Regions from separate parts of the Paenibacillus sp. JT22N1 genome, predicted to be linked through region 1. Evidence: riboswitches for the same ligand, from Rfam matches in the RefSeq annotation. Region 1 holds a riboswitch; each other region holds the start of a gene.
What was found. A riboswitch is a leader RNA that binds a small molecule or an ion and turns the genes downstream of it on or off. The one in region 1 is predicted to bind cyclic di-GMP.
Positions count from the first base shown of each region.

Region 1 (3,280 bases):
GAGCTGTTCATGAGTTTCTACACCAACGGCAATGACATTCAAATTTAAACTTTGTGACATGGTCATAATCGCTTTAATAATAGAAGATGCAGATATGTTGGAGGAAATGTCTTGAACGATTGATTTATCAATTTTCAAAGTATCGACTGGCGATTTATGTAAATAACTTAAAGAAGAATAACCAGTTCCGTAATCATCGACGGAGATTTTTACTCCCTCGCGCTTTAAAGCATTAAGCTTTTCCATACAACTGAGGCTGTTATACATCGCTACACTTTCGGTAATTTCGAGTTCTAAGTACTTTGCTTCCAGCTCATTTTGATGCAGAATCTCGAGAATCATAGTCACCAAATCTTCTTGATGAAACTGGACTGCGGATATATTGACTGCAATAGGAACAGGCTCCATACCCGCATTTTGCCATTTTTTCATTTGTATACAGGCAGTTTGTAATACCCATTTTCCAATTGAAATAATTTGTCCGGATTCTTCTGCAATAGGAATAAATTCCTTCGGCGAGATACTTCCTAACTCATGGCTATCCCACCTTAGTAAAGCTTCTACGCCGTTTATTTTGCCTGTAGGGATATGGAATTTGGGTTGGTACATCAGGTAGAGCTCATTATGTTCTATGGCTGTCCGGAGGGATTGCTCACATGCGCTTCTCCTCAAATGAATGACACTCATTTCCTGTTCATAAAATTGATAATGGTTTCCTCCACGTTCTTTGGCCAGATACATCGCATGATCGGCATTTTTCAGTAAAACCTCCGGATCTTCTCCATCGATAGGATACAAAGAGATACCAATACTGGTGGAAACAAAAACATTTCGCCCGTCGATTTGGAAAGGAGCTTCCAATTGTTGCATGATCTTCTCCGCTTGCACAGCAGCTGACTTCCGATTACCGAATGGGTATAAAATCACAAATTCATCACCACTTAGTCTGGAGACAATGCTTTGTGCAAACAAGCTTTCCGAAAGCAATGCGGAGAACTTTTGCAAAACGAGATCTCCTAAGGGATGGCCTAAGGTATCATTAATGAGTTTAAACCGATTTACATCGAGGAAGAGTAGAGCTAAGCTCTGATTATGTTGTTTGGCTTTGTTTAACGCATCATGGAAAAGTGGATTGAACTGGTTGCGATTCGGCAAACCTGTCAGAAGATCAAAGTAGGCTAGCTGCTGTATCATATCATCGGACTTCTTTTTTTCAGTCAAATCGCGAAGATAAGCTGTATAGACATGCTTTCCTTTATACGAAGTGCTCGTAATCGTTATTTCCGCAGGAAATACACTGCCATCCGATCGAAATGCTTTCAATTCGATTCGCTTACCGATAATCGTTTCGTCTTTGGCCGTGAACAGCAGATTTAAGAAGGTTGTCTCCTGGCCATCTTTTTCAAAAAGAAAATCGATTAATGTAAGTCCTATAGCTTCTTTGCGTTCGTAACCAAAAATGGATTCTGCCGCAGGATTAAACGCAATGATCCTCCCACTTGAATTAATCAACATGATACAATCGATAGCAGACTCTAAGAGTGAAGCTTTGAGTGCTGTTTTGTTAGTAAAGTATAAGTAAAGAGCAGTTATTGAAATAATGAACGCTAGCAGCATGAGGTAAATAGGATAATTATCTATTAGCGTAAGATGCATGAATCGACCTCATTTCGTATAAATAAAAAAAGTCCATCCCGAATGAAAGGATGAACTCCTTGACTCGGTAACCTGTCGTCCATAGCATCGGAAGTTAGGGATGCCTTAGGTCATGGCTTTGCGTCGCATTGTTTCCAATGGTTTGCTTTTATCGATTCTATATATGTAGTTCAAAAGGCACTAGTTAATGATGTAAAAGACTTATGTACCAGTTAATACGCCTCATTATAAATAGTTGAAAATGACGTGTCTATAGCGGTATTTACATAAAATTAGCGAATCATGTCGAATTCGACTAAAAATAATTAATAATACTAATTTCTTAATTTTTCTATAGTTCTAGAGATGGATAGGTGAGGTTCAATGAGTAAATTAAGCCAAGTTCGAGGCATTATTTTTGATATGGATAATACACTGCTGAGGTCTAGCATTAATTTCCAAATGATGAAAAAGCAAGTGGCGGACTACCTTACCGAGAATGATCTATTGCAGGTTGGTTTTCCGATTCAAGAGCATACCACATCAACCATGATTGAGCATGTGAAAGCGAAAGGGATGCCTGAAGAGTCCTATATAGAAGTGATGAATATGGTTGTTCAACATGAACTAATAGGCATGGAGGGTGCAGGACTGGAATCCCATGTTTCCGAGCTTCTAAATGTTTTAAAGACGGGCTATGTCCTGGTTATTGTGACTAATAATTCATACAAAGCCGCCGTACATGCGCTGGAAAAGACCGGAATTCATCCATACTTTGATTTGATTATCGGAAGAGAGCAGATGAATGCCATGAAACCATCTCCATCCGGATACTTAGCCGCTAAGCAGCATTTTCCACAAATTCTTGAGAGCCAATGGATATCGATCGGTGACTCGTGGATAGATGGCAGAGCATCCATGGATGCAGGAGTTCCCTTTATCAGCTATGGGCCCAACGGACATCTGATGGAGGAGAAGGGAATCACCCCTGTAGCGCATGTTGACAGCTTGCTTAAGTTGTTAGATTATGTGTAGATAACGAAAAATGAAAGTAGTGAATAAAGATGTTAGTAAATGTGAAATCCCGACTAAACGAAAATGAAATACAAGAACTGCTGAGTTACAGCGTTTTCCCCGATCCGGAGGCGTTACAACCTGTCATTGAGCGTTATGAAAATGATGCTAATCTATGGTTGTTTGGGTATGAATCCGAAGGTATCTTAGTGGGCATCATTGGCTTTGAGCTCAGTGATAATCAGGAGATGACGATCACTCATCTGGCCGTTGAACCGGAGAGCAGAGGGGTAGGCTTTGGTCGAGGGATTATTCTTGAAATTATTGAAGATATGCATCCCGTTCGAATCGTGGCAGAAACAGATGAAGAGTCGGTCCAATTTTATCGGAATATTGGGTTCGTTATTCGCAGCCTCGGGGAGAAATATCCCGGTGTAGAACGTTTTCTATGTACATATGAGGTAGAAGAAGCCGAAGAGGATTAGTATCTCATTTACGAATCATAATCTGTACATAGCAAAAATCCCCTAACATTGAGGGGATTTTTTGCTATGTACACTATTTCTGTTTGCGGGAAGCAGCCCAAGCATCCAGTTGCCGCTGTTTCTCCTCAATGACCTTATTTCCACCA
Region 1 is NZ_JCAUAW010000022.1:35,547-38,826, reverse strand. Features, by position in the region: gene AC58UU_RS31765 (putative bifunctional diguanylate cyclase/phosphodiesterase) at 1-1,656, opposite strand, end outside; cyclic di-GMP riboswitch class I at 1,720-1,813, opposite strand; gene AC58UU_RS31760 (HAD family hydrolase) at 2,020-2,670, shown strand; gene AC58UU_RS31755 (GNAT family N-acetyltransferase) at 2,712-3,134, shown strand; gene AC58UU_RS31750 (ABC transporter substrate-binding protein) at 3,208-3,280, opposite strand, start outside.

Region 2 (3,280 bases), on a different contig from region 1:
GAATGACCAATGAAACGGAACCGTCTTTAATCGAGAGTTCGTCACCTTGTGCGTTTACTTTCTTCTTGATGAAATCATCCGTAACTAGGAGCGGAGCTGTACCACCTGACGAGATTTGATCTGGGACTTCGGTTCTAATAATGGATTTGCGAAAAAAACTGCCATCTGCATTTTTCATAACCAGTCCTTCTTTGTCAAAACCAGCCACACGTAGAGCCAGATCTCCTTCAGTAACTTTAAAGCCCTCCTTAAGCGCTAGATTATACCCATTGAGTACAGGTATACCACCAACATCTTGAACCCAGGATACTTGACCATTACCTATGTACATCTGAAAATACTCATTAGGCTTCTTAGTTGCTAATGTTAGATCAACAGGTACGGCCGCAGGATTTGATGTATCCAGGACAGCATACTTCGTCTTCAAATCTAGGTCTGAGTGCTTATAAAAAGCGGTTATACCATCAAAAGCGAGTTCCCACACATACAGATGATACGGTAGATCGAGAACGGCGCGCGTTTCGCCTGTTTTGACATTCGTAAGGCTTAACCCTCCGTCTCTCTCATGTTTGAAGAGCACCTTCCCCTCTGCTACAACAGGAATACGACCTTTACCAACCAGCGTTTCTGTATTCGTTATGAGATCGTAATGAAAGATTTCATAAGTAGAGTTGTCATGACCTACAAATTCTGAGCCATTCATATTCATGCGAGTGTAATACTGCGTATGCGCATTCAGCTTCCAGTCAAGTCCTGATGAAAGCTCATATCCATACATAATCCACTTCCCAGTTGCAGCAAATTCCCTATCATCAGTCCAGATGATATATACCTTGCCGTCCTTCGTTTCACCAACCCGAGGTGAATGTTTTTGCGAAGCAAATGTGGTGATTTGCTTTTTTTCAGCCGTCTTTATGTTCTGATAAAAAACTTGGAGATAACCTGCTGCATCCGACTCCGTCCATACCATATGGGAGCCTGAGATGTTCGATAACGTTTGTTCTTTAGCCTCCGTTGCCTGATCTTGAAAGGAATAGACCGTTCGTGCAGAAAGCATTGAATTGGAAAAATAAATCATACTTATTGTTGTGAACACCATTGCTAAAATTACTCTTTTGAACTGTTTCATTATTTTGATCTTGTCCATTAGCTGTTCTCTCCCTCTCTTTTAAGACAATAAAAAACCAAGCCCCTAAAGGTAACCCGGCTATCGTCCCATGAGATGTGACTCATGGCTTAGACCCGTGGCTTTGCGTCTCCACCTTTCGATGGATTTGCCTTTGTTCATTATTGCTTGGTTAATAGGTATTTTTACTCATCTGAACTAGTCATTTAGAACTGACTGTTTTCCATATTAATCCACATTATTTCATATTTCAACACTTTTCTACAAAATAGAGGAAATCCATACACAAAGTGTGTGCTTTCACACAAAAAAGGCCAACCGGATATCCCGGTTGACCCTTAACCTAGTAAATTGCTATCGACTTAAATATTCTCTCTATCTAGCAAATAGACTTTCACATTCTTCTTTACGCCGAATTCTTGAGCGTCATTTAGATCATTCATGAATACATCAATTCTCGAACCGCGAATAGCTGAACCTATATCCTCCGCTTTACGAATGCCGATGCCGTCAATGAACACCGTCGATCCTAAAGGGATGACAGCAGGATCCACAGCGATCGTGCGTCCTTCTTTGGCTTTAAGACCACTAAATGTGATGCCATACATGGGATGGGAAGCCTTTTTACCTGTTGATTCAACACCAGCCGTATAAGCTGTGAGGGTTGTGTTCAACACTTTTTTGATAATTTTCTTTTGACCTTTAGGTAAGCCAATCTCATCTCCACCCATCGGAATCGTTAAACTTTGACCAATCGTTAGCTGGTTCGGATTTGAAATATTGTTAGAGTTGATAAGGTCATCTACGGTTACGCCAAAATCACGTGCAATTTTGAACAGCGTATCTCCTCGGTCCACCTGATACTGCGTCCTAGGCTGAACAAGGTCAGCTTGAGCGGCTTCTTCCACAGGAGCTGCATTTCTTGCCATACTATACGTAGGAGGTAATTCCCCCCCATCTTCACTTTCAGGGTACGAATAGGCGGGTTGCACCTGCCACAAACAAAGCAGCAACGGAAGCGTCAAAGTAACATAAAGAATTTTACGAAACATAGTATCTCCTCCTCTTAAAAAATAATAGAGTTATAGCTACTAGATTCGTCCAATTCTATGATTTATATACGTCTCGTATTAATTTTTTCATTTTGATAGACATGTGGACAATTACACAATCACCCTCGTAAGAGAAACATATAGTACTAGTATCAAAAAGGAAGGGCGACAAGAACCCTATGAAAACTTATAAACCGAGTAAAAACGGTCTATCGATTTACTACAGAAGAAATGGGTAAAGAAATAAGAAGGCATAAGGTAGTATACAAAACGAATCTCGGCTTAAACTAACAAACGTGAAATAAGAAAAGACTGCCGGTGTGGCAGTCTTTTCGCTTTTCAACATACTGTGGTTGCATTCAGAAATATTCCTTGACAGGAATATTCCATTCGGAGTATATTATGTTCATGAATAAGACTTTCAGTGCTCTTGCCGAGCCAAACCGCTTGCACATTGTCGAGCTTTTGCGCGACGGCCCCCTTACTGTCGGGGAAATAGCGGATCGGCTTGAGCTCCAGCAGCCACAAGTATCCAAGCATCTCCGTGTGCTTAGTGATGCAGAACTTGTCGAGGTACAACCGTCCGCGAATAAAAGAATCTATAAGCTGCAGTTTCAGTCGCTCAAGGAGCTGGATGGATGGCTAGACTCTTTCCGCCGCATGTGGGAAGAGAGATTCGATCGTTTGGACGATTATTTGCAGCAAATGTTAGAGAAGGAAAAGAAAAAACAATTTGATTTGGAGGACTAGACATGACTCAAGAAAAAGCAGGGAACAACTTCAATGCCACATTAGAAGGTGGCGAATTGGTTCTTACTCGCACATTCAATGCACCACGTGAACTCGTCTTCAAAACGTGGACTGAGGCTGAACATTTAGCTCGCTGGTGGGGACCAACAGGCTTCGAATTAAGCGTACACACCTTAGATCTACGCCCAGGTGGCAGCTTCCACTACAGTATGAAATCAGCTGAAGGCTTTGAAATGTGGGGTAAGTTTGTCTACCATGAAATTAATTCCCCTGAGAAACTCGTCTTCGTGAATTCTTTCTCCGATGCAGAAGCTAATATTATCCGAGCACCATTCAGCGAATTCTTTCCGCT
Region 2 is NZ_JCAUAW010000015.1:140,901-144,180, reverse strand. Features, by position in the region: gene AC58UU_RS27000 (S-layer homology domain-containing protein) at 1-1,147, opposite strand, end outside; cyclic di-GMP riboswitch class I at 1,195-1,289, opposite strand; gene AC58UU_RS26995 (3D domain-containing protein) at 1,489-2,178, opposite strand; gene AC58UU_RS26990 (ArsR/SmtB family transcription factor) at 2,587-2,928, shown strand; gene AC58UU_RS26985 (SRPBCC family protein) at 2,931-3,280, shown strand, end outside.
Region 2: linked by a shared signal. The riboswitch ahead of AC58UU_RS27000 (S-layer homology domain-containing protein) and the one ahead of AC58UU_RS31765 (putative bifunctional diguanylate cyclase/phosphodiesterase) in region 1 are both predicted to bind cyclic di-GMP.

Region 3 (3,280 bases), on a different contig from region 1:
GATGCTGAAATGAAAGTTTACATTGGTTTTCTGCGTGGTATTAACGTAGGAGGAAAGAACAAAATCAAGATGGAGGATTTGAAAAAGACACTAGAAGCGGCGGGACTTGCTAAGGCGCAAACGTATTTGCAAAGCGGCAATGTCTTGTTCATGTCGGAGGAGGCGGTGGAACCGCTGCGCCAGCGTATCGAGCAGGAGATCAGCAAAGCTGTAGGCGTTTCACCTTCCGTCATTTTGCGTACGATAGAGGAGCTGGCACAGATTCTTGCGACTTGTCCATATGAAGTGGATGCGTTATTAGAAGGCGAAACGATACAAATTTCTGTGCTATCGGAATATCCTCCACAGCAAACCTCTGACGTCTTGTCCAAAGGAATAAGCGATGTGGATGAATTCCAGATCAATGGGCGCGAGATTTATTTCCTTTTTCGTCAAAGCGTTCTGGATTCGAAACTTGCGAGCAATATCCAGAAGCTTGGAGATACGGCGACAACACGCAATTGGAATACGATGAACAAACTGGCTGAGTTGGCAGCGGCGATGCAGAATTAGATGCAGGAACTTCTAAGCTTTACCGCGTAATTTACGGAAAAATTGGGTCAACATCGTCGAACACTCTTCTTGCAAGACGCCGCTAACGACATCGACACGGTGATTGAACCGGTCCTCCTGCAGCAAATTCATGAGCGTTCCGGCACAGCCGGCCTTCGGATCAATGGTGCCGTAGATGACCTGCGGAATCCGTGATTGGACAATCGCGCCCGCACACATCGGGCAAGGCTCTAGGGTGACGTAGAGCTGGCAATCCAAAAGTCGCCAGGCTTGCAGATGCTCGCTCGCTTGTTTGATGGCGATCATTTCGGCATGAGCGAGAGGATCTAGGGTTGTTTCACGCAAATTGTAGCCGCGGCCGATGATTTGACCTTGATGGACAACGACCGCTCCAATCGGTACTTCTCGGATGGATTCGGCTTTGAGAGCCTCTTGAATCGCTTCTTTCATCCAGGGGATATGTTCATCCACAGGGGGACACCTCGCTAATATATTTTTATCCACATGTGCATAACAATCGAACATTCATTCCGTTGTTAACAACCTGTGGATAGGTTTGTGGATAACTTAAAAAGCTGTGGATATTTAATCTTTCTACATTACATACAACAAAATGACCAGCTATGCAAGGAATTTTGTTGATAATAGCAACTGTGCTAGGTATAATGATAGATATTAGTAGGTCTTTTAGACCATATAGAACGTGATAGGTAGAAATAAATAGCAAGGTTCGAAAATGGCAAACTTGTTGAAAAGCAAGGACGCAAAGCTAAGGGTCTACGGTTCCTTTGGAACTATGGCAGCCTGGTTACCGAAAATCGAAGCTTTATTGATTAAGGTAATAGGCTGCTCCTACATAAGGGGCAGTTTATTTTTATATAGGGAATAACTTGGGTAAAGGGAGAGGTGTTAATTATAATGGCCAACGGGTATAACGTCATGAAATATTACGGAAGCAAGGAGGGATATGACGCTGATGTACTAATCGATAGTAAGGCTGTGTTGGGAAAGGACGATTTCGTAGCCACTGGCGTACTAACCTATGCACTCGGAGACATTATTGAGGTGGAATTACCGGAATACGATGTCTTTCAACTTGGTGATAAAGCGAAAATGACGGTTTATACCAAATCCGGCTTGTTTGTGATGAATACAACCGTTGTTGCCAAAGAATTCGGCTCCGTCATTGTCATTAATCCACCTGAAAATCGTAAGAAATTCGCAGAAAAACGGGAATTCCCACGTGTGGATGTGAAACAAACAGGTCTCTTATTCGGACTTCAGGATATGAATAAAAGGAATAAACATCACTTTGAAAACCCACTTGGTATTTCAATCAAAAATATATCCATCAACGGCTTAGGATTTACCATTAATGATAATTCTATGATTGATAAGATCGTTCAAAAGCATTCACAGCTCGAAATTGAGCTGGATTTGGGCTTTACGATGACTTGTTCGATGGAAATTGTAAGAAAAGAAAAGGTTGAAAATGGTTTCTATTATGGGGCTAGTTATATCGACATTCCGCAGGAAAAAACCAATGCGCTAAGGGGTTTTATCCTTACGAATCAGATCGAAACTTACTTCGTACAGAAGCGGGAAGCACAATTTAAAAAAGCAACGGAAAAAAAGTCTGCGGCGAATCAATAGCCTTCAGGCTTTTTTTTGAGTTCCAAGTGCTATATAATAAGAAGGATGATTTTCGAAAATTAAGGAGTTGTAACTACAATGGCTTTGAAAGCAGGTATCGTCGGTCTACCGAACGTAGGAAAATCGACATTGTTTAATGCAATTACACAGGCGGGGGCAGAATCTGCGAATTATCCGTTTTGTACGATCGATCCGAATGTTGGGGTAGTTGAAGTACCAGACGAGAGATTGCAGAAGCTGGTAGAGATCGTTGTGCCTAAGAGCATTGTCCCGACAGCCTTTGAATTCGTTGATATTGCGGGTTTGGTAAAGGGCGCGAGCAAAGGCGAAGGGCTTGGAAATAAATTTTTGGCACACATTCGTGAAGTGGATGCCATTGTGCATGTTGTTCGTTGTTTTGAAGATGATAATATTACTCACGTTTCCGGTAAAGTGGATCCGATCGGCGATATCGAAACGATTAATCTTGAATTAATTTTGGCAGATATAGAGTCGGTAGAGAAGAAGATTGAGCGTTCGCGCAAAAACCTCAAGGGCGGCGACAAAAAAGTTGTTGCTGAAGTGGAGTGTTTAGAGCGTATTAAAGAAGCGCTTTATGCAGATAAACCGGCACGCAGTCTGGATCTCAGCGAAGATGAGAAACTTCTCGTGCGCGACCTTCATTTATTAACCATGAAACCCGTGCTTTATGCGGCAAACGTGAGTGAAGATGAAGTAGCAACAGCAGATGAAAATTCTTTTGTGAAAATTGTGAAAGAATTTGCTGAGAGCGAAAACAACGAAGTGGTGTCGATCAGTGCAAAGGTTGAATCCGAAATCGCCGAGTTGGAAGATGAAGAAAAAGCGATGTTCCTCGAAGAGTTGGGACTTCAAGAGTCCGGCTTGAATAGATTGATTAAAGCAGCTTATAGAAAGCTTGGCTTGTACACGTATTTCACAGCTGGGGTGCAGGAAGTAAGAGCATGGACAATCCGCAAGGGAACGAAAGCTCCTCAAGCGGCTGGTGTTATTCATACCGATTTCGAACGTGGTTTTATTCGTGCTGAAGTCGTCTCTTATAATGATTTGGCAGCTG
Region 3 is NZ_JCAUAW010000028.1:19,259-22,538, forward strand. Features, by position in the region: gene AC58UU_RS34560 (DUF1697 domain-containing protein) at 10-552, shown strand; gene tadA (tRNA adenosine(34) deaminase TadA) at 565-1,002, opposite strand; cyclic di-GMP riboswitch class I at 1,281-1,368, shown strand; gene AC58UU_RS34570 (PilZ domain-containing protein) at 1,471-2,205, shown strand; gene ychF (redox-regulated ATPase YchF) at 2,284-3,280, shown strand, end outside.
Region 3: linked by a shared signal. The riboswitch ahead of AC58UU_RS34570 (PilZ domain-containing protein) and the one ahead of AC58UU_RS31765 (putative bifunctional diguanylate cyclase/phosphodiesterase) in region 1 are both predicted to bind cyclic di-GMP.